Linked DNA regions of Granulicella sibirica. The main gene of each other region encodes a partner of the protein of the gene in region 2 in a complex. Links are inferred from orthologs where the notes say so. Each region holds a gene or a part of one and is shown on either strand. Other genes may lie near its edges. The genes, in order: xseA and xseB.

Region 1 (15,105 bases), on a different replicon or contig from region 2:
ATGTCTTTGGTTTGTGGCAAAACCGGGGCCTCTGGCGGAAGTCAGTGTGGGTTGCTTGTGCTGGTCGTCTTGGTTGTCCAGAGTATACGGGACGGTGGGTTCTAACCCGGGGGCCGGCCAACCTCCCAGTGGTGGCCGAAGGGGTCGGCGAGGCGGCCGATGCGCCAGCCGTAGGACTCGTCGCGGACGGGACAGATGGAGGTGGCTCCGGCGGCGATGGCGCGGTTGAAGACGGCGTCGGGATCTTCCGTGGTGATGATCATGCGGGTTGTGCTGCCGTTTAGGGTTTCGGGGCTGTAGTTCTGGTATTCGGGTGATTCTTCCGAGAGCCAGAAGGAGGAGTCGCCGAGGGAGAGGTGGGCGATGACTTCGCCTTTGCTTTCGTCATGGAAGGCGAAGATCTCTTCGGCGGCGAAGGCTAGTTTGTAAAAGGCGAGGGCGGCTTCGCTGTTCCGGACGGAGAGGAATGGGGCGAGATGGATGGGCATGGAGGCTCCCGCTTGACGTTGGGACCGATGATATCGGGGACACGACCTAGTTCGTGCTGATGCTGAGACGATTGTCCTGTTCCGATGGCCAGGTCTCAAGGGCGAGACCTGGGCACCCGCGTTCGTTGTTGCTGCTAAATTCCAAGAAAAAAAGCCCCACGCGAAGCAGGGCTCGCGTGGGGTGCTCGGAGACTTGGGTGGCGGCGTTATTCTGCTGCCAAAGATTGAAGGGCGGAGATCGAGGGCTGGAAGAAGTACTCGCCGCCCTCGGTGGTGACGAAGTGGTTGAGCGTTACTGTGTTGGTGGCGGTGCTGCTTTTGCTGTGGAAGGGGCACTTCATCGCACCGGATGTACTTTGTGACATGACGGGGTCAACGCCATCGCCCTTCTGGGGGAAGTTGGGATCGTTGATCCAGAACTTCTGGACGAACTCGAACTGGTCGCTGATGCTCTTCTGGTAGCAGAGGAAGAGCAGACCGCGATCGACGCCGTCGTCGGTGATTGGGTCGCCGGGGTGCTTCGGGCGCTTGAAAGCGGGGCCGAAGGGGATGCCGCGGCGGAGGAGGCGGTGGGTCTGGGTGAAGCTCTCGTGGAGATCGCTGTTAGGGTCGACGGTGCCGTCGGCCTTGAGGAACTGCTCGTCGCGCGGGTAGGCCTTGCGGATGTGGCCGGAGCGCGGGACGCCGGTGCCGCGGAGATCGTCACCGTACTCGAAGTTGTTGATGAGGTTGGCGTCGAGCATCTCGGGGTGAAGGTTGGAGGGATCGCCGGTGCTGGCGTCGAAGTCTGCGGGGAAGCCGTTATCGGAGCCCTCGTAGGCGGTGTGCTGGATGGGGCATCCGCTGGCGTAGCGTCCGACGATCTTGGCTCCGAAGACCTCGGGCGGCATCGAGAGGGCGGTCGCGTTGGCATTGACGCTCTTGATGAAGCCGGCGACGTCCTGGCGGAGCTTGCGGAAGACGAGATAGGAGCCGTTGCGGGTCCAAGCGGGGCCGCTGGCGCTGATGGGTCCCTGAGCGGGGTTGGGGCCGTCGAACGATGGGTCGGGGCGGGTAGGAACCTGGGTGGGGTAGCCGAGGACGAACTCGCCGGGCCAGAGGAGGTCCTGTCCGGGGACGCCCTGGTGGCCGGAGTTCGGGCCGGGGTTGGTGTCGGCGGAGGCGGTGAAGCCCTTGATGCCGGGCTGGGAGACGCCATCCTTGAAGCCGAAGTGCTCGTGGCCGGTGAGTGGGGCGGGGAGGGTCTCGCCAAGCTGGTCGTAGAGGAGCGAGAGGCCGCTGGTGGGGAGGCCGTCCATGACGTTGAGGGTGGCGGCGGTAAGGTCGGTGGCGTCGTCTGCGGCGAGGTGCAGGACGAGATGGAGTTGCTCAGGCTGCTGGAAGGGTGCCTGCCAGTGGTTGGGGTCGCTGTGGTGGAGGTCGCCGATGACGGACTTGCGAGCGGCCATGCCCTGCTTGAACTCGCCGGGGAAGGAACTGATGCCGGAGGCGTTCAGGGCTTTGAGGCCGGCAAAGGTGAAGGCGATGTTGATCCAGGAGGCCTTGGGCATGTTGACTTCGCCGCGATTGCGACGGCGCGCGGCGCGGAAATCGTTGTTGAAGGCGGCGACGTCCGTAGATTTCGAGATCTGCGGGACAAGGGCGCGGAGCCATGCCTTCGCGGTATCGACGTGATCGATGCGGAGGAAGAGGAAGCGTTGATGATCCTTGTTGAAGCCGGCGAGAATGTTGCCTTGAATCTCGTCAAGATCGATCGCGATGGGATCGATGGGATTCTGAACGGTGGGCATGAAGATGCCTTTCGACTGCAAGATGCGAGCCAAGGGACTTACGCGGAGTGCGCGTGGGCACTCGATCTTTCATTGCAGGGATGGTGATGGGAAGGGCTTGAGCGTTTCAGGGTGATGCAGATTTTTTTGAGGGGAGTGTCTCAGCGGCTACGCGCGAGGACGAGGGCGGTCATGTCCTCGGGCTGCGCGTTCTTGCTGAAGAGCCGCTTGGTCCAGGACAGGGCTTCGAAGGCGCGGGCTTTCTCGAGGACGGTTTGGCAGATAGTTGCGGCCGACGACTCCCCGGAGTCTTTGAGGATTTCAATGACGCGCTCGTCGCCGAACTCGGTGCCGTGGTGCATGGTCTGGGTGACGCCCTTGGTCACGATGAGGAGTTTCGCGCCGGGCTCAAGGGCCTGGATGGAGGGCTCGTAGGTAAGGTGGGTGAAGAGGCCGAGGGGCATGGCGACGTTGGGCAGGAGGCGCGTTCCTTCACTGTCGCGGAGAGCGGCGGTCTGGCCGCCGGCGTTGATGTAGGCGAGCAGGCCCAGGTCGAGGTCGTAGCAGCCGATGAAGGTGGGGGCGAAGTGGATCTGCTTACCGGCTGCGGTGAGGGCGAGGTTGAGGGACTGGACGAGGAGGGCGCTGCCGTCCATCAGGTTGGCGTCGGGTGCGCCGAAGAACTCGGTTGCTTTTGCGTGGAACGCGGCTTGCGTTTCGGCGGCGATGGGGTCGGTTTGCTGGCGGGTTCCGGCGATATCGGTGAGGAGGAAGGCTATGCGTTGGCCGATTCGGATGGCGTCAAAGAAATCACCGCCGCTGCTGTCGGCTTGATGCTGCGCGTGGAGGTCGATGCCTTCTACCGTGGGAAGAGTTACGGGCGCTGGTGTCTTGGTCGAGGCACCAGCACCGGATTCGCCGACATGCATCAGAGGCTCCAAAGTGCGTACGCAAGATGAGCCTTCACCTTACAAGGCGGCTTGTTTGAACGCCAGTGAATTGCGGGCTAAACGGCTAACTCCGCGCGGATGGCCTGGGCGATGGCTTCGGCGTGGTGGCGCATGAGCGGCTCGGATTCGGCTTCGATCATGACGCGGGCGAGGGCTTCGGTGCCGGAGTAGCGGATGACGACGCGGCCGGTGTCGGCGAGGGCCTGCTCGGCTTCGGCGATGGCGGCTACCACGGTCGGGATGAGTTCGAGCGGCTTCTTCTCGCGGACCTTCACGTTGATGATGACCTGGGGGAAGACCTTGAGGTCGGTGAGGAGTGCGGCGAGGGATTTGTTGGCTCGGTGGAGGATGTCGAGGAGAAGGAGGGCGGTGAGGAGGCCGTCGCCGGTGGTGGATTTGCCGGAGAAGATGATGTGTCCGGATTGTTCGCCGCCGAGGGAGGCTCCGGTGGAGAGCATTTGTTCGAGGACGTACTTGTCGCCTACGGGAGCGCGGAGCATGCGGATCTGCGAGCGCTTGAGGGCGGCTTCGAGGCCCATGTTCGACATGGTGGTGGCGACTACGGTCGAGTTCGAGAGGAGGCTGCGGGCCTGGAGGTCGCGGGCGGCGAGGAGGAGGACGGCGTCTCCGTTGACGACGTTGCCGTGCTCGTCGGCGAAGAGGGCTCGGTCGGCGTCGCCGTCGAAGGTGATGCCCATCGAGGCTTTTTGGGCGACGACTTCGGCGGCTACGATGTCGGGATGGAGGGCTCCGCAGTGCTCGTTGATGTTGCGGCCGGTGGGGCTGGCGTGGGTGATGATGACCTCACCGCCGAGGCCGGCGAAGAGCTGGGGGGCTACGGCGCTGGCGGCTCCGTTGGCGCAGTCAACGACGATGCGCTTGTTGTCGAGCGAGAGGCCGGGGACGAGGGATAAGAGGAACTGGACGTACTCGGCGCGGTCGGCTTCATTCACCGGGGGTGGGTTCGAGGGCTCGGGGGTCTGGGGGGCGAGGGCCAGTTGCTTGAAGATCTCTTCTTCGATCTTGAGTTCGGTGGCGTCGGGGAGCTTGTAGCCGTCGGGGCCGAAGAGCTTGATGCCGTTGTCTTCCCAGGGATTGTGGGAGGCGGAGATGACGATGCCTGCCGAAAAGCCGTGGGTGTGGGTGAGGAAGGCGACGGCGGGGGTGGTGATGACGCCGGCGCTCTCGACGGTTGCGCCTCCCAAGGTAAGGCCGCTGGTGAGGGTCGCGGCGATCCAGTCGCTGGACTCGCGGGTGTCCTGGCCCATGAGGATGCGGGGATTGGGGCCTAAGGAGTTGGCGAGGGCGAGGCCGATGGCGTGGACGGTGGCAGGATCGAGCGGGGGCTGGCCGGCGACGGCGCGGATGCCGTCGGTGCCGAAGAGTTTCTTCATCTGGGGAGGATCTCCGTGACGGTCGCGCTGATGCTTCCGGTGGCGAGACGGGCGCGGATCGGTTGGCCGGTTTCTGTATCGTGCGCGTTACGCAGGAGCTTGCCTTCTGGCGAGTATACGAGGGCGTAGCCGCGGTTGAGAACGGCGAGAGGCGAGAGGGCTTGGAGGCGGGCTTCTGCTCTTGTGAGGCGGTTCTGGCGGGTGGTGATGAGCTGCGTCGAGATACGGGTGAGGCGGGCGTTGGCGGCGGCGAGACGTCTCTGGGCTTCGGCGAGGCGGAGGCGGATGTCCTGGCGGTGGAGACGGGATTCGAGGGCGGCGAGGCGCTGGTGTTGCTGGCGGAGGCGGCGGGCGGAGGCGGATTCAAGGCGGAAGCGGAGGTCGTCGATGCGCTGATCGCGGCGGGAGACGGCGTCGCGGAGGCGGTTGAGGACGGACTCGGCGGAGAGGCGGGCGTAGCGTTGGCGCCCGTGCATGAGGGTGTAGCGGATGGCGCGGAGGGCGCGGCGCGAGAGGGCTTCGAGGCGGTCCTCGATGCGGTGCTGGGCGGAGGTGATGATCTCGGCGGCGGCGGATGGGGTGGGGGCGCGGAGGTCGGCGACGAAGTCGGCTATGGTGAAGTCGGTTTCGTGGCCGATGGCGGAGACCACGGGAAGCGTTGAGGCGGCGATGGCGCGGGCGAGGGATTCGTCGTTGAAGCCGGCGAGGTCCTCGGCGGAGCCTCCGCCTCGTGCGATGAGGATGAGGTCGGCGCGTTCGGGATGTTTGTTGAACCAGCGGAGGCCGGCGATGACCGTTGGCGGGCAGTTCGGGCCCTGCATGGTGGCGTTGTAGATGAGGAGGTTGACCTTGCCGTGGCGGCGGCGGGCTACCGTCACGATGTCGCGGATGACGGCTCCGCTGGTGGAGGTGATGACACCGATGCACTTGGGGAATGCGGGCAGGGGGCGCTTGCGGGCGGTGTCGAAGAGGCCATCGGCTTTGAGGCGGTCGCGGAGGCGTTCGAAGGCTGCCTGGAGCAGGCCTGCGCCGCGGAGCTCGAGGGTTTCGGCGATGAGCTGGAGCTGGCCTCGGGACTCGTAGATGCTGATGCGGCCGCGGGCGCGGATCTCGTCGCCGTCTTTGGGGCGGAAGCGGAGGAGTTGGGCCTGGCGGCGGAAGAGGACGACGGGGAGTTGGGCTTCGCCGTCCTTGAGGGTGAAGTAGAGGTGGCCGGAGGGGGCGGGGCGGAGGTTTGAGATTTCGCCGGCTACCCAGACGTCGGTGTGGGCGGACTCGACCTGGCGGCGGACCTCGGAGACGAGGGCTCCTACGGTCCAGACGTGGGGGGCTGCGGGCTTGATGGGCTGGGGTGGGGCTGGGGTGGGTTTTGGGGTGGGTGGCGGTGCGGTCGGTTCGGTGAAGAGGAGGCCGAGGGTGGCCTGGGTGGGGCGGGGGCTGCGCTTTCCCCGGAGGCCGAGGCGGAGGCTGGCTAGAGTCGGCGGGGAGTCTTGGTTCTCAGCCATATAGGGGTGAGTTTATCAGGCAGGCCCGTAGGATGTTCGCATGGACGATGCCTCGGTGGATGTGGATTTGAACCTATGGAAGAAGCGGCTTGGGACGGTTCCGGATTGGGTCTGGGAGCGGGTGGAGCTGCGGACGCTGGTGCTGGCGGATAACGATCTGACGGAGGTGTCGGGGAGGATCGGGGGACTTCGGGAGCTAAGGATGCTCGACCTTGGGCATAACCTGCTGGCGGAGGTGCCGGGGGAGATTGGGGAGGTTTCGGGGCTGCGGGACTTTCTTTATCTGCATGACAACCGGTTTACTGGACTTCCGCAGAGTCTGGCAAACCTCAAGGCGCTGCGGTATTTGAATGTCAGTGAGAATTTGATGGAGAGGTTTCCGGAGGCGGTCTGCGGGATGAGTGGGCTGGTGGAGCTACGGATTGCGGACAACCGGATCGCAGAGATTCCGGGGTCGATTGGTGGATTGGGGCGGCTGCGGGAGCTACATCTGCGGAATAACGCGCTGGAGGCACTTCCGGAGGAGATTGGGGACTTAGCGGAGCTGAGGGTAATTGATCTGCGGGGGAATCCGCTTATTTCTTTGCCGAGGACGATGCTGGAGATGCCTCGGCTGGAGAAGGTGGACTTGCGGTGGGTACGGACGATGGAGTGGCCTGGATGGCTGGAGGAATTGGAGGGGCGTGGGTGCCTGGTGTATCGGTGAGGGGGCTTGAGAAGCTACCGCAGGAACTGATGCACCGCGTGAAGGCTATCGCCGAGACGAATGGGGGACTGAGAACTTTCATCTTCCGAAAGCCCTACCGAATCGCTCCGAAGTGCACGTTCTCGGCACGCGATGGACTGTCCAGGAACTGCAGCGTCGTACTTGGTCCTAGATATGGGGCGTCCGCGGAAGAACGAAGCACCCAAACTACCTGCTTCTCCGGAGTCAACTCGATAGCCTGCAGGCTGCCCGGCTGGACCTTCTGGCTCCACTCATTCACCCAATTGTTGACGACCGTATTTCCATTCGGCAGGCGCCATGCCTGTTGCAGACTGTCGACGTGAATTCCGGGTGTATCGCCCGGCTTCCAACTCCACGCCGCATCGCCTCGCCGCGTAATCTCCCGAACACCAAGGCTGTCCGTGACCAGCACGTTCCCATTCTCCAGCGGGGTCACTCCCCAGATGTGTGTCCCGGGAAAGCTCCAAAGCTCATTTCCGTCGACGTCGTACTCCACCACGCGGTCGAGATCCATGTGCGCCACGAGCAGGGTGCCGTTCGCCGTCAGACGCGCATGCCGAAACTGCCCATGCACGCTATCCGGGTTCTTCGTCTTCAGAACCGATTCCTTCTCCATCACGCCGCTGCGAATATTCACCACTCGCAGCAAAGCCGGGTTTCCATTCTGGATATAGAGCACGCGGTCCAGGCCGATCGGCACAACTGTGTGCACCTCATGCCCGGCTGGAACGTCGTACCGCCAGACCGTCTTCTTCTCCTGGGTTATCTCTTCCACCGCGAACTGGTGCGCGAAGAGGATATTCCCATTCGAGAGCATCGTCGCATCGCTGATCTCTCCACGTCCGGAAGGATCGTCGTAGGACCAAACAACCTGGCCTCCACGCACGAGGAAGATCCTGCGCTCCTTCGATTCGCCGGCATACAAAAAGTCGTGCCGCCCAAGCGTCACGTCGGGAGCCTGGCTAAGAGAAACGCAGGGCAATAGAAACAGCGCAGAGGCGAGGAACGAGAGACGCATAAGCAGTCTCCGGATCATATCCGCTCGCGCGCACCTTTTGGGCAAACGGTCTAAAGTCGGCTCATTCCGCCAAGATTGTCCGCGAAACTCTGGACGTCGTCGTCGGCGAATACGAGTTCACCACCCTATCCCGCAAAACCGGCCGCATGATCCACCAGCTTTTCGTCGGCCGCATGGAGATCGAAGACGGTTACATCAAGCTCCTACGGGAGTCGATCAACCTCGTGGAACTCGCCCTCGGCATCGACCCTAACGGCCTGGCCGACTACAAACTCCACAGCGCTCCAATCGCCTGAGCTCCGTGCCCTACATCCTGCTTCCGAGATGTGGGATCCACAGGATCTACGCGATCGGCGAATTGGCCTTTGCCGCCGCAGGAGGCTTCCGGCGGCTGAGCACGGCCGACCTCCGCGTCCGCCGCTTGTCGCTCGCATGATCTATCTTGTTCCAGAACCCGACGAAGTAGTCGATCGCCGAGATGATCGAGACGATCGTCATCCAGTAGATCGCGGTCACGGCAATAAAGTGAACGGCGACGATAAACCCGCCCCAGTTCCAGTAGTCCCAACGATGAGCGAGGATGGCGGCAACCACCGAGACGATCTGAATGACGGTCTTGAGTTTCCCGATCTCGCTCGCCTCGATCGTGAAGCCTTCGGCGGAAGCGATCGAACGCAGCCCGGAGACCAGGAACTCCCTCCCAATCACCACGACAGCAATCCAGGGGGGAACGATCCTCGGGTTATACGCGACGAGAATGATGTACGCCGCCGTCACCATCAGCTTGTCGGCCAGCGGATCGAGCAGCATCCCCATGGTGGTGATCTGCTTCCGCCTCCGCGCCAAATACCCGTCGAGCCCGTCAGTGATGCTCGCGATGATAAAGATGATGGAAGCCGCGATCTCCTGTTCGCCCCCGAGCAGTCCCCCGGGATGCGTCGGCGGAAACAGAGTCTGGAGCGTATGGAGACCAAGTGGAGACATCACCCAGATCAGCAGCGGCACGCTGGCGATGCGGCTCATCGTGATGGAGTTGGGCAGATTCATCGCGGGGCTCGGCGCGCCGGTCAGTCTCAGGCTTCGGGAAAGAGGGCGGTTACCAGCATTCTGTCACACCGGCGTTATGTTTGTTGGGAATGCTGGTGCGCTCAGGCAGGAACAGCACACGTAACACCAAAAAGGGCAGCCCCGCGGCTGCCCCTCCTGCACGAGCGGTGTTACGACGATCAGGCGTAGATGCCGCGTTGTTTGGTTGTATAGGCGACCCGGTCGATCGCCAGCATGTAAGCGGCGATCCGGTTGTTCACCGCGTGGGACTTCGCATAGGAGAGCACATCCTCGAAGCTGTCCATCATGATCCGCTCGAGCCTCTGGTTCACCTCTGCCTCGGTCCAGAAGTAACCCATCCGGTCCTGGACCCACTCGAAGTAGCTCGTCGTCACGCCCCCGGCATTGGCAAGAATGTCGGGAATCACAAAAACGCCCTTCGCCTCGAGAATGTCATCCGCAACGATCGTCGTAGGCCCATTCGCCCCTTCGCAGAGAATCCTGCAGTTCAGCGAACCGGCATTCTGGCTCGTAATCACATTCTCGGTCGCCGCCGGAATCAGGATCTCGCAATTCCAGGTCAGAAGCTCCGCCTTATCGACTGCATCTCCACCAGCAAACCCGTTGATCGTTCCAGCTTTCTGCCGATGCAACAGGAGCGCGTTGATATCCAAGCCATTCTGGTTGGCAACCGCGCCATCGTATTCCGCAATGCCAAGGATCGTGTAACCCTTGTCGAACAGGATCTTCGCCGCGTTCGAGCCCACATTGCCGAAACCCTGAACGATCACCCTGCAACCCTTCACGGGAAGGTCGAAGTGCTTCAGAGCCTGATCGCAGACCACTGCGATTCCACGTCCCGTAGCCTCGCGCCGTCCACGCGAACCGCCGATATTCACCGGCTTTCCGGTCACAACCGAGGTCACCGTCTGCCGCATGTGCATGGAATAGGTGTCCATAATCCACGCCATGGTCTGCTCGTTCGTCCCCATATCAGGAGCAGGAACGTCTTTCTCCGGTCCGATGAACTCCATCAACTCAGCCGTATAGCGCCGCGTCATCCTCTCCAACTCGCCCTGCGACATCGTCTTCGGGTCGCAGATCACGCCGCCCTTCGCCCCGCCGAACGGAATATTGACGACCGCGCATTTCCACGTCATCCACGAAGCCAGCGCACGAACCTCGTCCAGCGACACATCCGGCGAGTAGCGAATCCCACCCTTCGCCGGACCACGCGCGATCGAGTGCTGCACACGATACCCGGTAAACACCTCGATCGAGCCATCATCCATTGCAACCGGAATGTGGACGATGAGTTCACGCGAAGGGTAACGGAGCACCTTCCAGACGCCGGGATCAAGGCTGAGCTTACGGGCGGCGAGGTCGAAACGAGCGGCCTGCGCCTGCCAGGGATTTGTCTCCTCTTCAAGGGAGATCGTGTGGGTTGGAACAGGTGTATCAAGAATTGCGGTCGACATGGGGTCCTCTTTGACTACTTATCAGTGATTCTCCGGCCATCAGGCTCTCCGCGGTGTGAATTACTCCCGGAATTGACACGGGAGTCACAGGGGAAGCGTGCGCGTCGGACCAGACCGGTCTGTGGTCCAACCTGCGGAGTATAGGCCCCGCGCGTTACAGTGGGCAACCGGGAAGGACGGCTATGATGGAGGGATGTGTGCTGCACGCAGTTCGTCTCAGGCTGTTTCGTTTCCGTCAGCGAAGGAGTTTTCGCGGCTCAGCAAGGTGCATTCGCTCGTTCCGGTCTATCGCACGGTCGTCGCCGACCTCGAAACCCCCGTCTCCGCCTTCCTCCGCATCGCGGCCGAAGAGCCGGAAGCCTTTCTCCTCGAGTCCGTCGAAGGCGGCGAACGCGTCGGACGGTACACCTTCATCGGCGTTCAGCCCTATAAGAAGATGGTCTCGCGCGGCCGCAGCATCACCGTTCAGGAAGGCCGGAAGCGGCGCACTTTCGAGGGAGACATCTTCGACGAGCTCAAGAAGGCTCTCGACGGCCACACTCCAGCGCGCCTGCCGGGTTTGCCGCCGTTTACCGCCGGCGCAGTTGGATTCTTCTCCTACGATGTCGTTCGCCAGATCGAGAAGCTTCCGTCGCTAGCGAAGGACGAATTGGGCGTGCCCGATGCGTGCCTGATGTTCTTCGACCAGGTGCTGGCCTTCGACCACGTGAAGAAGGAGATTCACCTGATGGTTACGGCCGACTTTCAGCGGGAAGCGAGCGAAGGCGCTTACGAGCGCTCGGTCAAGAGGCTGAACCGGCTGGAGAAGCGCCTGGCGCAGGAGCTACCGAAGCGCAAGCGGTCAAAGGAGTTAGGCAAGCTGAAGATCGTTCCCCGAACGACCAGGGCTGCGTTCCTCAAGTCAGTGATTGCAGCGAAGGAGTACATCGCTTCGGGAGATGTCTTCCAATGCGTTCTCTCGCAACGGTTCGATCTCGTGCCGGATGTGGACGCGTTCGAGGTCTATCGGGCGTTGCGGATTGTGAATCCATCTCCTTATATGTACTTCCTGCGCTTTGAGATGGATGGAGCGGAGAAGTCCGAGGCTCACATCGTGGGCAGCTCTCCGGAGCTTCTCGTGCGCGTGCACGGACGTCATGTGGAGTACAGGCCGATAGCCGGGACGCGCAAGCGGTCGGAGAATGAGGCCGAAGACCAGGCTCTCGAGGCGGATCTCCGGGCCGACGAGAAGGAGGTTGCCGAGCACATCATGCTTGTCGATCTCGGACGAAACGATGTTGGACGTGTGAGTGAGTTCGGTTCGGTGCGGGTGAAAGACCTGATGTTTGTGGAGCGATACAGTCACGTGATGCACCTCGTCAGCGCGGTCGAGGGGACGCTGAAGAAGGAGCTTGGGCCAGTCGATGCGTTTCGGGCGTGCTTCCCTGCGGGAACATTGAGTGGTGCTCCGAAGATCCGGGCGATGGAGGTCATTGAGGAACTCGAACCGGCTCGTCGAGGTGTTTACGGCGGAAGCATTCTGTATGCGGACTTCAACGGGAATCTGGACTCGTGTATTGCGATTCGTACCTTGTTCATGAACGGCAAACAGGGACACATTCAGGCTGGTGCTGGAATTGTGGCTGACTCGATTCCGGAGAGCGAGTTCGAGGAGTGCGGGAATAAGGCAAAGGCTGTGGTGAGGGCGATCGAGCGGGCAAGGTCCGGCGGGCGTTAGTCAAGGGAGATGGGATGGTTTTTGTTCTAGATAATTACGATTCGTTTACCTATAACCTCGTGCAATACATGGGCGAGCTTGGGGCGGAGATGGTGATCAAGCGGAACGATGAGATGTCTCCCGCGGAGGTTGAAGCATTGCAGCCGGATCGCATCCTGATTTCACCGGGACCATGCACGCCAGAGGACGCGGGGATTTCGATCGACCTCATTAAGCATTTTGCTGCGCTTGGCGAGAACGGTGGGCCGAAGGTTCCGATTCTTGGCGTTTGCCTTGGTCACCAGGCGATCGGTGCGGCGTTCGGAGGCAAGGTGATTCGGGCTCCGAAGCTGATGCATGGAAAGACGAGCGAGATCGAGCATGATGGGGAGACGATCTTCGCGGGGATTCCTTCGGCAATGACATGCACGCGGTACCATTCGCTGATCGTTTCGGAGGAGGGTTTTCCAGAGGAGCTTGAGATCTCGGCTCGCGTCGTTGCCGGAACGGATGGGGCAGGGCAGACCATTATGGCTCTTCGCCACCGCGATCTTCCGATTGAAGGGGTTCAGTTTCATCCGGAGAGCGTGCTGACCACGCATGGGAAGACGATCATCGAGAACTTCCTGAAGATGAAGGGTTGAGGATGGCCTGCACGCTGAGAGTGGCGAAGTGTCGGTTGGCTCTGGCTGGTGGAGTCTTGCTGGTTGGGGGAAACGCCTGGGCGCAGCAGCCGATCGGAAGTGTCGCCATGCAGGACGCGACTGTTGCGGGATCGCTTGAGGTCACGGGTGGGCGAGCGGTGCTGGTGGGAAGCAGCAGCGTGACGGCCAAGGATCATGCAGCGGAAGTGTCGCTCCAGCGTGGTGGGACAGTGAAGGTTTGCCAGACGAGTGGACTGCACCTTTCTTCGGGGGCTTCGAGCTCGGCTGGTGCGCCGCTGATGTTGGCGCTGGATCGTGGAGCGATCGAGGTCAAGATGGCTTCTGTCGCAAACGATGCGGTGCTGACTCCGGATTTGCGGTTCGCGGTGAAGGCAGGAGGTCCGCTCGATCTCTACCTGCGGGTTACGCGAAATGGCGACACGTGCGTGGAGCATCGGGGAGCTTCGGCTCCTACCCTGGTAATCACCGACTCGTTTGGCGAAGCGACGTATGAACTGCACGCCGGACAGCATGTGCTGTTCGAGCATGGAAGTCTGCGGGAGGTCGTGGATCACGAGACCTCGCCATGCGGATGTCCTGCACCAGAACCTCCGAAGACCATGTCGCTTGCGGAGGCTTCGTTGACGCCTTCGGGCGATGGCAAGGTCTCGCAGACGCAGGCCGCGGTGCAGCACCCGTTTCCGGCGGCGCAGAGTGAGGGATTGGCTCCGGGACCGGAGATTCCTCAGGCTCCTGCGGGAGAGGTGCATGCGCAGGTTGCGGCTTCGCTGACGTACGAGGCTCCGGCGACTGGAACTGCGGCGGCTGAGCCTGCTCCGGTGGCGGCTAAGCCTGTTGCAGCTTCCGCTGAGCCGGAGGAGAAGCATGGATTTGGGCATGCGATCGGGCACTTCTTCCGCCGGTTGTTCGGTGGTGGGTCGAAGGACTAGCTTCCGTTGGGCTGCGTTACAATCGTAGGGTTGTGGAGCGGTTCGGCGACTGGCTCGCGGGCACGCCGCAAACTCAATACAAAAAGAGATTAGAGGTTTTTCTATGTCGATTCCCGCAACGCAGATGCGCCCGGGCATGATTATCAAGTACAAGGATGACCTTCACCTGGTGTTTTCGGTGGAGCATCGCACTCCTGGCAACCTTCGCGCGTTCATCCAGGCAAAGCTGCGCAATGTGCGGACTGGGTCCATGTTCACGGAGCGCTTCCGTTCACCGGATCCGATCGATCGGGTCATCGTGGACGAGGTCAAGATGGAGTTCCTCTATAACGATGGGGACGATTACTACTTCATGGATGAGGCTTACGAGCAGACCATGCTGAAGCATGAGGTTCTGGGCGATGCGGTCGAATACCTGACGCCGAATCTCTCGATCAGCGTGAGCTTCCACGATGGAAAAGCTGTCGGTATCGAGCTTCCGACCGCGGTGATCATGACCGTGATGGAGACGGAGCCTGGAATCAAGTCGGCGACTGCTTCTTCGGTCACCAAGCCGGCCAAGACGGAGACTGGTTTGATCGTGCAGGTTCCTCCGTTCATCAACGAGGGCGAGAAGATCCGTGTCGATACGGCTGAAGGCGCTTACATGAGCCGCGCGTAAGCGATGGTTCGTCATTACATGGTTCGCGGCCGGGTGCAGGGAGTCGGTTTCCGCTGGTTTGTGCAGCGGGAGGCGGCTGAGATCGGCCTTCGCGGATGGGTCCGGAACACGGACTCGGGCGAGGTCGAGGTGCTGGCCGCGGGCCTGGCGGACGAACTGGCGGAGCTTGAGGCTTCGCTGCGGAAGGGTTCGCGCGGGAGCCGCGTGGACCATATCGAGCAACATGACCTTGTCGACGCGGAAGGCGCGAAGCTTGGTCCATTCGAGATTGAAGGAGCCTGGTAGGACACGATGACGATGCCGATTAACTGTGAGCCGCTGAAGGAACTGATTCGGACGGTGCCTGACTTCCCGAAGCCGGGAATCCTGTTCTATGACATCACGACGCTTCTGAAGGACAAGAACGGATTCGCGCAGTTGATCGATGCGTTCGCGCAGTATTACATCGGCAAAGAGGTCGACCTGGTGCTTGGGATCGAGGCTCGCGGGTTCATTTTTGGGCCGGCTTTGGCTTATCGGCTGAATGCCGGGTTTGTTCCGGTGCGGAAGCCGAAGAAGCTGCCGGCGCCGGTTGCTCGGGTGAATTACGACCTCGAGTACGGGACCGACGCGCTGGAGATTCACCTGGATGCGATCAAGCCTGGTCAGCGGGTGATCGTGGTCGACGATCTGCTGGCGACTGGGGGGACGATGCAGGCGACGGTTCAGCTCGTTCGGCAGTTGGGCGGAGAGATCGCGGGGCTTGGATTCGCCATCGAACTCGACTTTCTGAAGGGGC
Region 2 (15,052 bases):
ATACGACGTGGGGGAACTCGAAGTGCGTGCTGGCTGGCGACTGGCTGTATATGCAGTCTTTCCACCATGCGCTCGAAGAGCGCAGCTTCAAGGTGCTCGATCTGCTGATCTCGCTGACGCAGCAGATGGTCGAGGGTGAACTGCTGCAGATGGAGAAGCTCGGCCACCTGATCAACGAGGAAGAGTACTTCGACCTCATCTATCGCAAGACGGCTTGCCTGTTTCGAGTTTCGATGCAGCTTGGCGCGGCGATCACGCATGCGGATGATGAGATGGAATCGAACCTTGGGGAGTACGGGCGGAACCTTGGGCTCGCGTTCCAGATTGTGGATGATGTGCTGGACCTGACCGCCGCGGAGGATGTGCTGGGTAAGCCGGTTGCTTCCGATCTGCGTGAGGGTAAGGCGACACTGGCTGTCATCCATGCGCTCGAACGCGGGACGGGAGCAGACCGCGAGGCGATACGGACGGTGCTTGCCGACCGCAGCTTTACGCGCGTCAGCCACGCGCAGATCCTGGAGATTCTGCATCGGCATGGGTCGCTGGCGTATGCGATGGATACGGCTTGCGCTTATGCGGAGGCGGCTCGGCTTAGCCTGTCGGCGCTGCCGGATTCGGATGCGAAACGAGCTCTGCTTTGGGTGCCTGGGTTTGTGACTACGAGGGATCGGTAAGCGTGCCAGAATATGCGTCGCGCAGGAAGCCTGCCCATTCGGGCACGGGTTCGAATAACTCGATACCTTCCGTACCCTTCATCGCGACGATCCGGTGCCCTTGCATAGACGAGTTATCAAACACCGACGCTTCGTCGGCGAGTGCGAAAGCTTTCCTAAAGTTCTCCATGCTTCTTGGATAACGACGAATCTGATCTTCCTCCGGAACATCGTGGCCGCCGAGCAGAACGCGATGCCGGACTCGCTGCATGTTGATCGACACGTCAGACGTCCCGACAAATAGCAGGATAAGCAAGTATCCCTGCGACTTTGCCCGAGCCATCATGCGAAGGTACGTGCTTCCAGAGAGTGTCGTTTCGACAACGAGGCTCTGGTTCTTTGAAAGCAACTCCTGTGCATTTCGCAGAACGTCCCGACCTGCATCGATGGCAGATCCGCCCGCGACGCCGACGGTTTGCATCGATACGCCTATGGCGTCTGGATCCAACACGGGAGTATGTTGAAATGCCTGTCGCCCCAACCGTGTGAGCGTACTCTTTCCCGATCCGTTCGGACCGGCGACAACGGTCAAGGTGGGCACTAGCTTGATTTGCTCTCTTGCTCTGAAGCCGCCTTCTTGATCTCCGAAAGCTTCCACTCGAGGACCTTTTGCTCAACCGCTATGCCTTCCTGACAGACCTTCTCAAGCCAGAACGCAAGTTTGCGGATATCCTGCTTCATGTTTTAAATCCTACTCCTCGTCCAATTCCTCATCCAGCAAATCTTCCTCGCCGTTATCATCCTCGACGGTCAATTCCTGAACCAGAACGGCACCATCTCCAGGCTCGACGAGGACCTGGATCTTGCCTTCCGCTGCCTCCAGCTCTGCCTTGCATGCGTTCGAGAGGCCGATTCCCTCTTCGAAGAGGCGGACGGAATCGTCGAGCGACAGTTCACCGCGCTCGAGACGTTCGACTACCGACTCCAAGGCTGTCAATTTCTCTTCAAACGTTGCCATTTCTATTCCTTTTCTCCGAGTCCCAACACATCCGCCGCAGCCTTGTATTTTCCGAAGGGTGCGCTTACCTGGACGCCCCGGACCATCATGTGGCCGAGCGTCTTCGCCTCGGCCAGCATCTCCCGGGCGATCTTGATTCCTTCGGCGCGGGCGCCTTCGACACTGCCCGCGCTGGCCATGCGTGCCATGACCTCGTCAGGGACGCGGACCTTCAGATCGTTCTTCATGAACTCGGCGTTCTTGAGCGACGTCAACGGCCAGATGCCCGCGATGACCGGGATGCGGAAGCCTTCGATCCTGCGCAGGAAGTCCTCGAGGACCCTCATGTCGAAGACGGGCTGCGTGATGCAGAACTCAGCGCCGGCCTCGACCTTCGAGGCGAAGCGGCGCACCTCGTAGTCGAGGTCGGGAACGCCGGGGTTGGCTGCGACCGATACGGTGAAACCGGTCGAGCCGCCGATGGGGTTCTTGCCGATATCCATGCCGTGGTTGAGGCCCTGCACGATCTTTACGAGGCCGATCGCGTCGACGTCGAAGACGGCGGTCGCATCGGGGTAGTTGCCCATCTTCGGGGGGTCGCCGGTAAGGCAGAGAACATTCTTCAGGCCGATCGACGATGCGCCGATCAGGTCGCTCTGAATGCTGAGGACGTTGCGGTCGCGGCAGGTGTAATGCAGGATCGTCTCGATGCCGACGTGCTGCTGGATCTGCACGCAGAGGCTCTGCGCCGACATGCGGGCGCTGGCACGGGGCGAGTCGGGAACGTTGATCGCGTCGACGCCGAGGAGGTAAAGCTGGCGTGCTCCTTCGAGTTCCTTGGAGCAATCGATGCCCTTGGGAGGGACGATCTCGACAAGCGTGACAAACTCACTGGCGGCGATCATTCCGCCGATCTTCGAGCGATCCTTCAAGGGTGGCGGCTCGACCTTGCTCTCAACCGGAGCCTCGACCACGGCGTGGATGCCTGCCTCCATTGCGCCGAGAGCGCGGAGTGAGTGCCTCATGGCGCGAATGTGCGCGGGCGTGGTCCCGCAGCAGCCTCCGAGGAAGGTTGCCCCGGCTTTTACGGCCCGCTTGGCGAAGCCTCCCATGAACTCAGGGGAGGTCATGTAGATCTGGCGGCCGTCTACGTCGCGGGGAATGCCGGCGTTCGGCATGGCGGCCAGCGGGAGCCTGGTGACGGCGCGCATCCGCTCGATGACGGCGAGGACGGTCTGGGGACCGGAGCTGCAGTTGCAACCGACGGCATCCGCTCCCCAACTCTCCATGAGCTTTACGGCGTCTTCGGCCGAGGTGCCGTCGAGGCAGTTTCCGTCCTCGTCGACTGTCACCATCACGATGATCTTGAGACCCGGAGCTTCGTCCTTCACGGCTCCGATTGCCTGCTCGACCTCTGCGACGGACATCATGGTCTCGATGACGAAGAGATCCGCGCCGACTCCCGGGCCACCTTCTGCGAGGGCCTTGACCTGCTCCCGGAATGCGTCGCGTGCTTCATCGACCGCTACGATTCCCCTGGGAGCTAGACCCACTCCCAGCGGGCCGAGGGCTCCGGCGACAAACGCCTCGGACGCCTGCTTCTCGCGAATCTCGTTCACACACTGGCGGGCGAGGCGCATTCCGGCGATGTTGACCGCGCGGACCTTGTCCTTGAGGCCGTAACGCTCGAGACGGAAAGCATTTGCGCCGAAGGTGTTGGTTTCAATGATCTGCGCGCCCGCCTGAAGGTACTCGGCGTGGACCGCGCGTACGAGCTCCGGCTGCGAGAGGTTCAGTTCGTCATACGAGCGATTGATGAAGACGCCGCGGCTGTAGAGCATCGTGCCCATGGCGCCATCGCACAGCACGGTTTTGCGCTCGGCCCCGTCTTCACCCGCGACCGCTGCGAACAGGCGATCGACCGCCTGCGCCACCCCGGCACCTTCGACAACACTCGTTCCTGCCATGACACCAAGCCTCACTTCCACTTCAGTCCGACCCGCCCTGCGGCCTTGCGGCGCGTAAAGGGCATCCCTTCATCCTAAGCCACGAGCGCGGGCGAAGCCACCGGGACGGGGCCGTGCTGCTCACCCCCTTTGGTATACTCGCGTCATACCATCGCGGCTGAAACCCGCATCCGGCAGCGGCAGTTCCTCGCGCGGAGGCCTATGGTCTGGAGTTGTTCACGTTGAAGAATCGTAGTCTCTGCACCCGGACCCTCAGCGGTCTCCTGCTCGCCATGTTCACGCTTGCCCTTGCATCCTGCGGGCATAATTACTACAAGTTTCCGCAATACACGTTCGCGAACCGCCCGATTCCTCCAAGCAAGCTCGCCAACCGCGTCATGGTCGGCGTCACGGCCAACGGAACACAGGGTGGCCTGAGCATCCTCGACGGCCTTCGCGACATTCGCAGCAACATCCAGAACACGATCACAAGCTTCTCGATCTCCGGCTACTCTGGCGGTTACCCAAGCAAGATCATCAACTACCCGGCCGAGACCGCCGGCTACGTCTATTCGCAGTCGGATGGAAGCGTTGCGATTATCAACTACGGGACCGAGGCGTCCACCGGCTCTGCCGGAACGCTTCCTGCGCTTTCGACCGGCCTTGCGATCCCGCCAAGCCGAGCAGCTGTCTACTCCGCCGAGGAATCAACGGGACAGCTTGTCGCGCTGGACAACAGCACGGGAAAGTCCTACGCGCTCAATCTTCCGAACGTATATCGGGTCGCCAGCAATACGGGAAACACCGTCGTCCTCGCGATGGTTCGGAACTCGAATACGCTCTACCGGCTGGTCAAGCTAAACGCGAACCAGGCTACGCCCCCGGGATACGTCGACTGCCAGCCCTATAACCTTCCGGTCTACTGCGTCGTTCCGGTGGTGGGAACCTACGACCGCCCGCAGGATGCGTACTTCTCGCTCGATGGCACGACGGTCGATGTCCTGAATTGCGGTCCGGAGTGCGGTGGTTCGACGGCCAGCGTGTCCATCCTGAACCTTGCGCCGCTGGTCATCAACACGATTCCCACGACATCTCCCGATACGAATGCAGTTGTCTCGAACTTCGCCGTTCCAGGGGGCGTCACGACTGCGATTTCGGATGGCACAACACTTTACCTGGCCGGGCAGCAGTTGATGGCGGACGGGCTTTTCGCCGGGAATCTCACGACCGTCAGCCTCGCGAACCTTTCCATTACCGGCAAGTACTCGATCTCGGACGGCAATCACTCCAAGCTTCTCTTCGCCGATGACAACACGCTGTGGATCGGCTCGCAGTTTTGCGCGACGGGCGAGCGCGCCAAGAACAACCTGAACTACAACTGCCTGACCCGTTTCGATCTTGGTGCAAAGACGGCGAGCATCGTTCCGGCGGTCGATCCTACCTCATCGACCTCCTCCGTGCCTTATCCGAACACCGATGGAAATACGAAGTACTACGGAAGCCTGACAGGACTTTGCTGGGTGGAGACCTTCCATAAGGTCTACACGGCCTATGGTGGCCAGGTGCACGCCTTTAACACCGCCGATGCGTCCGAGATCAACAACCAGTTCATCATCGTCCAGGGAACGGCGCTCGATGTGGCGTACATGGATGCTTCGACCGATGAAACAAACTGACGGCTCGGTGAACGGAATCAAAGGCTCAGGGCACCCAACGCGGGTGCCCTGAATTGTTCACACGGTTCTTGAGGGCAAGAAGATGGTGGATGTACTCGCGATTGCTGCGCATCGTGACGACGTAGAGCAAACCTGTGGCGGAACGCTTCTTGTTCAGCAAGGACTGGGCTGGAAGACCGGCATTCTTGACCTTACGCGGGGTGAATCGGGTACGCGGGGCACGGCCGCGGAGCGGGAAGCCGAGGCGAATGACGCGGCACGTATCCTTGGTGTCTCGCATCGGGAGGCGCTCGATCTCCCGGATGGGAACGTTCAGAACACGCTGGAGAATCGGCTCAAGGTGGCCGGCGTGCTGCGACGGCTGCGGCCACGGGTGGTGATCCTTCCGTACTGGCAGGGACGGCACCCGGACCACTACACGTCTGCCACGCTTGGTTATGAATCCTGCTTCGTCTCGGGACTCTCGAAGCTCGATCTGGAGGGCGCGCCGCATCGTCCGTACAAGATCCTCTATGCGTCGCTTTACGCGGATGTCCGTCCTACCTTCGTCGTGGACATATCGGCCTACATGGAGCAGAGGCTGCAGTCGCTGCTCGCCTATCGCTCCCAGTACGCCACGCGACCCGAGGGTGGCGGGCTGTTTGTGCCGGAGGAGGAGATCCGGGAGCGAACTTTTGCGTCGGCTCGCCACTACGGGATGCTCGCCGGTGTTCGCTATGCGGAGCCGTTCGTTCAGAAAGAGGTCGCCCTCGCGAGCGACTTGATGATCATTCCTGTTCAATCGATCTGAGCGCCCGAAAGAGCGAAGAAGGCCCTTCAGCCTTTGCGAAGGCGGGCGAGGTCCCGGAGGTATTCTTTCAGGGGACGCGCCGGTCTTCCCCAGAAGACCTGTCCCGGACCCTTCATCTTCTTTCCACTGAGCACACCGGCGCCCCCACCGAGGATGACGCCTGCACCGACCGTCGCGTGCTCGCCGATGCCGACCTGGCCCCCGAGAATAGCGCCGTCCTCTACGATGCTTGAGCCTGATATGCCGGTCTGCGCGGCGATGATGACGTTTTCGCCGATGACGCAGTTGTGCCCGATGTGGACGAGGTTGTCGATCTTCGTCCCCGAGCCTATCCGCGTCTCGCCCAGGGCACCGCGGTCGATCGTGGTATTCGCTCCGATCTCGACATCGTCTCCGATGACCAGACTTCCCTGCTGCGGGAAGAGTAGATAGCGTCCCGTTTCGGCGTTCCTTGCGTAGCCGAATCCTGTTGAACCGAGCACGGCTCCTGCCTGCACGACCACGCGGCTGCCGAGGCGCGTTCGGGGATAAAGGGTCACTCGCGCCACCAGCTCCACGTCATCTCCGAGAATGACGTCCTCTCCGATGACGCAGCCGGGCCCTATTTGGCAACCCGTGCCCATGGCGACTCCGTCTGCGATCACCGCTGAAGGGTGGATCTCGCTCTGTGTCGGGCGCGCGCGAAGCCGGTCTCCAGCCTCTGCGAACGAGTAACGCGGATCACGCACGTAGGCTACTCGCTGGTCAGCCACGCCTTCGAGTTTTCTGGGGGCCAGGATTGCGCCTGCCGCTGATTCGAGGGCCGCGCTCAGTGTGTCAGCGTCGGTCGCGAAGACAACCGAGGCCGCATCGGCATCCTTCATTCCTGAGACACGGAGGATCTCGACTTCGCCCGCATTTCCTATCTGTTCGGCAGGCAGCAAATCGCGAAGCTTCATCTCTGGTAGATCCCCTTTTCGCCCTCGGGCCGTGTCTTCCAGCGGCGGTGCATCCAGAGCCACTGCTCCGGGTATGCCCGAATATACTTTTCCAGCACGGCGGTGAACATGGCCGTATTTGTGAGGGCATCGGCTTCGGAGTCGCCGGTTTTTACGAGGTCCAGCTCTTCGCCAAAGTGCAGCACGTATCTCCGCTCAGACTTCTCCCACAGAAGAAAGCCTGGGAGAACCGCTGCACCCGTTCTCTCCGCAATGCGCGGCACGCCGGACGCAGTGCATGCGGGAACGCCAAAAAACGGGACAAAGACACCCTGCGGCGGAGTCATATTGGTATCCATCAACACACCAACTGTCCTTCCGGCACGCATCGAGGCGATGAGGCCACGAGCGAAATCGTCTTTGTGGAGGACACGGTTGCCATGCTCGCAACGGATTCCATTGACGAAGTCGTCGACGAGGGGATTATCGAGACGGCGGATGACGATGTCCATGGGATTGCCCATCAGCGAGTGATAGAAACTGGAGAGTTCCCATGCGCCTAGATGGCCAGTCAACACGAACACGCCCTTGCCACGGGCGAGCGCTCGGCTGAAGTTCTCGAAGCCTTCATACCGGATGAACTTCTCGACCGTTTTGTGCCCGTACTGTGGCATATGACAGAACTCCGCGATCTGGTATCCCAGGTTGCGGTATGTCTGCCGCAGGATCTCTTCGCGCTCTGCCCCAGTCTTCTCGGGAAACGCCATGGCGAGATTCTGCTGCCCTACTGCCCTCAGGCGCGGAACGATCCGGTAGGCGATCCACCCGATGCCTGCCCCGACCTGTCTTGCTACCGCACGTGGCATGGCTGCCAGGAGTTCGACGAAGCAGCGAAGCAGCAGGTATTCCAACCTGTGCTTCACGGTAATCGTTGGAGCTCCCTGCTCCTGCTCGTTCAAACTCACAGTCCCAGTGTAACTGGCGGGTGGTAGGTGTCTGCTCGCTTCACTCTGTAGCAAAAGGTTGGGGCGACCCGAAGGCCGCCCCAACGTTTTCCTATCCGTGAAACTTAGTGGTTGTCGCGTGAGACGACGAAGTACTTCGCTACGGTGCGAACGAAGCCGCGAGCCTCGGGAGGCGTCGGCTGATTGCCCTTCAGCACTTCGGTGTAAGGAACGTTGCCGCCATAGACTGTGCGGGTATCATCCTCATTCTGCGAGAGGACCGTGCCGTCCAGATCAAGACCGGCAAAGAGGCCTTTTGAACGCGAGTAGGTGAGGAACTCGGCGTTGAGCTTCCAATCCGTTCCGGCCTGTGCGTTACGGCCAACCGGGCCGGCGGAAGCGGCGGCGTCCGCGCCGAGCTTGAACTTGTTCTTCAGCATGTCCTGCAGGCCATTCTGGTTCATTGCGATCAGCACGAGGTCAGTCGACTGTCCGCCGATCTGGAAACCGAAGCTTCCGCCCGTAAGCTGAACGAACACCGGTGCGCTCCAACCCTTCGGGGTGCGGCAGGTAGCAGCGCCCTGGCCGTACTGAGCGCCGACCACAAAGGCACCCTTCTTGAAGCTTGGAATTACGACGACGCACGATGCGCCTGCAAGGATCGACTGCGGAATGCCCTTATCGGGAGTCGCCATGATCTCGTTAATCACGGCAGACGCGTTGGTCAACCGCTCATCCAACTTCGCCTTGTCCGTGGCTGCAAACGACGTCAGTGAGGTGGCCGCCATCGCCATTGCGCATACAAATCCAGTAACCTTCGTCATTTTCTTACCTTTCAAAGTCAATCTTTAGATCGCGGTCCAAATGGCCCAGTGTCTATTGGGGTACGATGGCGTGCCCACCCCTGTGGTTGCATTGACTTCCAATGGAATCAAAATGGACGAAAAAATAGGGACTGTGAGTGAACCCGGTCGCCCGGCTCCTCTCACAGTCCCTCTCCCAGGTCTGTGTTGCGTAGAGTTACTTTCTCGTGCCTTCGGATAGTTCACAAGAGTACGTAGGTCTAGCGACTTAGGTAATCTACCCATTTACTTATTAGTAAACAGCTAAGCGCTTCTCGCGAGATCGGGATGGTGCCGCAGAGCTTCGACCGTCAGCCCGATCCGATTCTTCGCTCCGACCTTTCTCATGAGGCGGCCAAGGTGCGCCTTGACGGTGCTTTCATCGATGTTGAGAGCCTCGGCGATCTCCCGGTTTCCCAACCCCGTCACCAAGAGGCGAAGCACCTGCAACTCTCGTTCCGTGAAGGATACCGAGGTTGTTCCCGCGGCCTGATCGAGCTTAGAAGCATCCAGCAGACGTGAGAGCACCTTGCGCGGAGCCCAGATCGAGCCGTCATACACGACCTCAAGCGCAAGCCGGATCTCGGTTTCATCCGCTGTCTGGGGCAGGTACCCCTTGGCTCCCGCTCCGATGACCTGCTGAATGTACTCCTGGTCCTTCGAGTCGCCGATGACGATGACGCGCACATGCGGCCGAACCCGGCTGAAGGTCGCCACGAGTTCCATGAGGTGCTGCGTGCAGCTCGCATCGATGAGTACGACGCGGAGGTCCACGTCGTTCAAGACACCTGGGACCGAGAGTGGAATGACCTCGCCGCCGGCGAGCCGCCCGGTGGTGTTGGCGCGCATGATGGCCTGCAGCCCCATGATGCGCATGGGGTCTGTCGCCACCAGCCCGACCCGAACGGGCGTTGCCGGTGACTTCGACACGGAATCGTCTGGAGAAAAGCCTTTGCCCGCGTCCGTCATAGCTTCCAGAGACCTGGCACCCGTCCTGCAAGTTCGACATGGTGAAGCGCTACGTTTGTTTCGAGCCCAGAGGACCGCGGACGCTTAAGACGCCGTTAGAGCATAGGCAGGACGATTCCCTGCTGATGCTGGTACTTGCCCTTGCGATCCGCGTAGCTGACCTCGCACACTTCGTCCGATTGGAAGAAGAGTATCTGGCAAAGCCCTTCGTTCGCGTAAATTCTCGCGGGCAATGGAGTCGTGTTCGAGATTTCGAGCGTTACGAAGCCTTCCCACTCGGGCTCAAACGGCGTGACGTTCACGATGATTCCGCAGCGCGCATAGGTTGACTTGCCGACGCAGATCGTCAGGACGTCGCGTGGAATCTTGAAGTATTCGATGGAGCGAGCCAGGGCGAACGAGTTCGGCGGAACGATGACGCTCGGGGCCTGCACCGTGACGAACGAGCGTTCGTCGAAGGCTTTCGGGTCGATGATGGCGCTATTGACGTTGGTAAAGATCTTGAACTCGTCCGAGACGCGCAGATCGTAGCCGTACGAGGACAGCCCATACGAGATGACTCCATCGCGCACCTGCTTCTCGCTGAACGGCGCGATCATCCCGTGTTCCAAGGCTTGTTCCCGTATCCAACGATCGCTCTTGATTGCCATCTTGCTCCACTTCCTCCAAGGTCCGGAACCGCATTCAGGACGCCAGCCTCGATACTAAGGCACGGGGTTTTGCATTGACAATCAGGGCTTGCCTTCCTAACATCGGGACAGTAGGCACCTCCGATCCCCAAGGCTTCGCCGGGACATGCCGCCTCCAGAGGACGATCACCGTGATCAAGCAGGATCTAGTACAGCGGATCGTCGAGCGCACCGGCCTTCCGAGAACGAAAGCCGAAGCCTCCGTCGATGCCATCTTCGATTGTATGAAACAGAGCATGCTCAGCGGCGATCGAATCGAGCTTCGCGGCTTCGGTGTGTTCACGGTGAAGCCGCGGAAGACGGGCATCGGCCGCAATCCCCGCACAGGCGCTGAAGTCAGCATTATTCCCGGCAAAGCCGTTCGCTTCAAGCCAGGGAAAGAGCTTCACCTGCTCGACTAAGCCAGCTCCCAAGAGGTTTAAATCAGGATGGCGTCCGCCGACCGGCTCCCGGTCTCCCTCAATTCGCACGAGGACGGGCCGTCCGAGCCGGACGCTCATTCGCCTCCGCATCAGGAACGCTGGCGCGACCGGCTATGGCTTCACGTTGTGCTTTTTCTCCTGACCGTGCTCTCCACCACCGTGGTCGGCATGCGCTACATGGAGAACTTCCTTACCGACCAGGTTCCCCTTTCTTCCGACGCGGATGTCTTTCCGTATGCCTGGGTGTGGCATCATCGCGCCGCGTTTGCCACGGGTCTTCCATTTTCGCTGACCGTGCTGGCGATTCTCGTTGCCCATGAGTTCGGCCACTTCTTTTCCTGCCGGCTCTACAAGGTGCAGGTGACGCTTCCCTACTTCCTGCCTGCGCCGACGCTCAGCGGCACCGCAGGAGCCATCCTCCGCATTCGTGGGCGCGTTCGGACGCGATCGGCGATGGCCGTGATTGCCGCCGCAGGACCCATTGCCGGGTTCCTTGTCGCGATCATTGCGGTCGCTGTCGGGCTTGTCCTCTCGAAGTCGACTCCCGCTCCCGTGCCCCAGGTGATTCAGTTCCAGCCACTCCTGCTGCACCTTGTGGACGCATTGCTGCGAGTCTTTCGTCCTGAGACAGCTGCGCTGGATCGCATTATTCCTCACCCCGTGCTCGTCGCAAGCTGGGTGGGCCTGCTGATCACCTCGCTCAATCTGGTTCCGGCCGGCCAGCTTGACGGCGGTCACATCCTCTATGCTCTCTATCCCCGCGCCCACCGCGCGACTTCCTTCGTGACAATCGTACTACTCGCGATCCTGGGGACGTTCGCGTGGGTCGGATGGTTTGCCTGGGCGATCGTACTGGTGATTCCCGGCTTGAAGCATCCGCGGCTTAAGGAAGATCCTCCCCTGCATCCGTGGCAACGTGCCCTGCTTCCGATCTGCCTTGTCATCCTGATCCTGAGCGGAACCTTGAGCCCATTTGCCGGAACCAGTCTTCTTCAGATCGTCACTCACCACTGACGCCTGTGTTGTTACATCAGGTGTACGGCGTCCACATCGATGACGAGGCCCTTGCGCGGAATCCCCTCGGCCTCCGCGAAGGCCAGCATTGCCCGCAGCACCTCTTGCAGCACTTGCCTCTTCTCCGCCTTCAGGACAAAGTGATACCGGTAGATTCGCTTGAGGCGGACGATGGGAGCAGCCGCCGGGCCAAGCACACGCACCTTCTCCATCGCGCGCTTCTGCAGCCAGCGACCGAGCACTCCGGACCAGCCTGTCGCTTCTTCAAGCTTGTCGCTCTGGATGACCACATTTGCCAGGACGGCGAAGGGAGGATAGTGCATCCAACGCCGATAGTTCATCTCCTTGGCGACGAAGCCCGGGTAGTCGTGCTTTGCCGCGAAGGTGATCGCGTAGTGGTCCGGATGGTAGGTTTGCACGACAACTTTCCCTGGGAGATCTCCGCGGCCCGCCCGGCCTGAGACCTGGGTGAGGAGTTGGAAGACGCGCTCCGCGGCGCGGAAGTCGGGCAGGCCCAAGGCGAAGTCCGCGCCCACTACCCCGACCAGCGTGACCCCGTGGATGTCATGACCCTTGGCGATCATCTGCGTCCCGACGAGGAGATTGATCTCACCGGCGTGAAGGCGCGTCAGGAGGCGCTCCATGTCGGAGCGCCCACGTACCGTATCGCGATCCATCCTTCCGATCCGTGCGCTGGGGAAGAGCTCCTGCAGCCTCTCCTCGCCCTGCTGCGATCCCGCGCCAAGATAATACAGGTGCTCGCTCTCGCACTTTGGGCAGACCTTCGGGACTGTTCGGCGAAAACCGCAGTAGTGGCACTCCAACCTCTGCCCAACGGGGGCGCGTCCGTCCGTTCCCTCGACAGGCTTGTGATACGTCATCGAGATGGCGCAGTTCTCGCACTCGATCTTCTCGCCGCAGCTTCGGCACATCACCACGAAGGAGTATCCGCGGCGGTTGAGCAGGATGATGACCTGTTCGCCGCGATCAAGCGTGGCCTGGGTCTCCTCGATGAGCTTGCGCGAGAAGACCTCTTCCTTGCCGACCGCCTGAAACTCGGCTCGCATGTCGATGAGTTCGACTTCAGGAAGCGGCCGGTTCGCAACCCGCTCGCGCATCTCCACACGCGCATAGCGGCCGCGATCGGCGTTAGCCCAGCTCTCGAGGGAGGGCGTCGCCGAACCGAGCACCACTACGGCGTCGTTGAGCTTTGCGCGCATGACCGCGACGTCGCGGCCATGATAGCGGGGCGTCTCCTCCTGCTTGTAGCTGGAGTCGTGCTCCTCGTCGACGATGATGATGCCAAGATCAACCACCGGGGCGAAGACCGCCGAACGCGTTCCGACGACAACCCGCGCCTCGCCACGGCGGATTCTATGCCACTGCTCAGCGCGCTCGTCGGGTGTGAGTTGCGAGTGCAGAAGCGCCACCTCGCTCCCGAACGCTGCAACCATCTGTCCCGTCATCGCCGGGGTCAGGCCGATCTCGGGAACGAGCAAGAGAGCGCTCTTTCCCCTCTCGAGGGCTCGGCGCATCGCCGCGAAGTAGACCGCCGTCTTCCCCGAGCCCGTGACGCCATAGAGGAGATGCGGCGCAAAGACTCCACGGTCGAGGGCGACTGCGATCGTTCCGAGCGCTTCCATCTGCGTCTCGTTGAGGGCGTGTTCGTGGGCATGCTTCTTTCCGTGGGTGCTGACGCTGCCCATGTCGAAGGCTTGCGCTACGTCTTCCAGGCCGACCAAGCCGCGCTTTACCAGCGTCGCCAGCGTCGAGTCGGGGATACCCGTGTCCCGCAGCGACTCCCGCAGATCCCTCACCCGCATGCGGCCACCGACGGCGGCCAGTTCAGCCATGACGGCGAGCTGATTCTCATTCAGCCGCGGTAGACGTCCTCCGCCTTGCTCGCCGCCTCCCTCCACCAGGACGGCAACCCTCTCGGAACGGCGTGCGTCGCGCTCCTCCGCGACGGCCTCCTTCACCAGCCACTTCTTCCGCACCATCGCGTCGAGCATGGCCTTGTTCGCCTGTGTCGCAGACCGCAGCGCTGAAGCCTTCGCGCTTTCTCCGCTTTCGAGATAGTTCAGGACGGCATATTCGCGATTCTGCTCCTCCGGAGTGAGCCTTGAACGCCGCGAGGATCCCTTGGCCGCGCCCTCGTACAGGACGCGCCGCCCGGCCTCTCCAATGCGGTAGACGAACTGCCGCTTCACCTCGGCGCTCAAAGGAAGCATTCCCCGAAGGACCTCGCCGAGCGGAGCGACGTAGTACTGGGCGATCCACAGGGCGAGCTTCGTCAACTCGTCGGGGAGAAGCGCTACTTCATCCAGCACCGCCTGCACCGGCTTCGCCTCGACACCCTCCGGAAGAGGCTCATCGTGGAGACGAACCACGACTCCCATCAGCCTCTGTCCGCTGAACGGCACAAGTACGCGCGCACCCACGACTGGCATGGTGCCGATTCCATTCGCATAGGTGAAGGTGCGGTCGAGCGGCACAGGAAGCGCCACGTCGCAGTACAAAGCCATCATTCCAGCTTAGCTGCTCGCCAACCATCCGGGAAACGGCGCGGCCGTCCTAGAATCAGGCGAGCTGTTCTCACCGGGGAGATTGTGATCGACCTCACCTATCGCACCGCCAGACCGAGCGACATCGCAGGCATGGCGAGTCTTCGCGCCCAGACGTGGGGCACGGAGGACTACTGGCAATCCCGCATTCGCGGCTACATGGATGGGACGATCAATCCGCAACACGCCTTACCTAGCCGAACGCTCTTCGTGGCTATGGTGGGGGACGAGGTCATCGGCCTGATCGGCGGGCACCTCACCCAGCGCTTCGACTGCGAGGGAGAGTTGGAATGGATCGATGTCGCCCCTGCCCATCGCGGGTCGGGTGTGGCCTCTGCGCTCTTTCTTGAACTAGGTGAGTGGTTCGTTCGGCAGGACGCGAAGCGGGTCTGTGTCAACGTGGAGCCTACTAACCACGCGGCTCTCCGGTTCTACAGGAAGCATGGTTCCGAGACTCTCAACGAGCATTGGCAGGTCTGGCCCGACATCGGCGCAAGCCTATCCGCGCTGCGGCCCCTTTAGGCCGAGGGCGCCCATTACTGTCTGCAGGTCCTTCCAGGCCTCGCCTTTCTGCCGGGGATCGCGCAGCAGAAATGCGGGGTGATAGGTCACCACGACTTTCGCTCCAC

Evidence for each region.
Region 1: the proteins of xseB (region 2) and xseA are in contact, whole or in part, in a cryo-EM structure (PDB 8TXR), measured with the Escherichia coli proteins. The link is inferred for Granulicella sibirica from one-to-one orthologs.

What each region holds. Positions count from the first base shown.
Region 1 is NZ_RDSM01000002.1:158,523-173,627, forward strand. What follows is about bases 3,853-6,765. They hold xseA (exodeoxyribonuclease VII large subunit), read right to left. Parts: upstream 6,107-6,765; coding sequence 4,598-6,106; downstream 3,853-4,597. Other genes in these bases: glmM (phosphoglucosamine mutase), read right to left, coding at 3,853-4,601; GRAN_RS11555 (leucine-rich repeat domain-containing protein), read left to right, coding at 6,147-6,765. In the rest of the region: GRAN_RS11525 (hypothetical protein), read right to left, coding at 1-20; GRAN_RS11530 (VOC family protein), read right to left, coding at 102-488; GRAN_RS11535 (Dyp-type peroxidase), read right to left, coding at 695-2,278; GRAN_RS11540 (PP2C family protein-serine/threonine phosphatase), read right to left, coding at 2,419-3,186; more of glmM, read right to left, coding at 3,264-3,852; more of GRAN_RS11555, read left to right, coding at 6,766-6,812; GRAN_RS11560 (NHL repeat-containing protein), read right to left, coding at 6,907-7,851; GRAN_RS25495 (hypothetical protein), read left to right, coding at 7,998-8,147; pgsA (CDP-diacylglycerol--glycerol-3-phosphate 3-phosphatidyltransferase), read right to left, coding at 8,194-8,898; GRAN_RS11570 (Glu/Leu/Phe/Val family dehydrogenase), read right to left, coding at 9,078-10,376; trpE (anthranilate synthase component I), read left to right, coding at 10,570-12,093; GRAN_RS11580 (anthranilate synthase component II), read left to right, coding at 12,108-12,716; GRAN_RS11585 (nuclease), read left to right, coding at 12,752-13,666; efp (elongation factor P), read left to right, coding at 13,770-14,327; GRAN_RS11595 (acylphosphatase), read left to right, coding at 14,331-14,612; GRAN_RS11600 (adenine phosphoribosyltransferase), read left to right, coding at 14,619-15,105. UniProt on the Escherichia coli protein: Bidirectionally degrades single-stranded DNA into large acid-insoluble oligonucleotides, which are then degraded further into small acid-soluble oligonucleotides.
Region 2 is NZ_RDSM01000001.1:312,531-327,582, forward strand. Bases 39-2,898 are described here. They hold xseB (exodeoxyribonuclease VII small subunit), read right to left. Parts: upstream 1,672-2,898; coding sequence 1,405-1,671; downstream 39-1,404. Other genes in these bases: GRAN_RS01285 (polyprenyl synthetase family protein), read left to right, coding at 39-674; GRAN_RS26880 (ATPase), read right to left, coding at 658-1,311; GRAN_RS25340 (hypothetical protein), read right to left, coding at 1,254-1,394; GRAN_RS01300 (bifunctional homocysteine S-methyltransferase/methylenetetrahydrofolate reductase), read right to left, coding at 1,674-2,898. Also shown: more of GRAN_RS01285, read left to right, coding at 1-38; more of GRAN_RS01300, read right to left, coding at 2,899-3,617; GRAN_RS01305 (hypothetical protein), read left to right, coding at 3,839-5,272; bacillithiol biosynthesis deacetylase BshB1, read left to right, coding at 5,355-6,062; GRAN_RS01315 (UDP-3-O-(3-hydroxymyristoyl)glucosamine N-acyltransferase), read right to left, coding at 6,089-7,000; GRAN_RS01320 (lysophospholipid acyltransferase family protein), read right to left, coding at 6,997-7,902; GRAN_RS01325 (lipid-binding SYLF domain-containing protein), read right to left, coding at 8,049-8,747; GRAN_RS01330 (response regulator transcription factor), read right to left, coding at 9,030-9,734; dcd (dCTP deaminase), read right to left, coding at 9,830-10,384; GRAN_RS01340 (HU family DNA-binding protein), read left to right, coding at 10,459-10,824; GRAN_RS01345 (site-2 protease family protein), read left to right, coding at 10,852-11,859; replication restart helicase PriA, read right to left, coding at 11,871-14,384; GRAN_RS01355 (GNAT family N-acetyltransferase), read left to right, coding at 14,469-14,945; GRAN_RS01360 (uracil-DNA glycosylase), read right to left, coding at 14,922-15,052. UniProt on the Escherichia coli protein: Bidirectionally degrades single-stranded DNA into large acid-insoluble oligonucleotides, which are then degraded further into small acid-soluble oligonucleotides.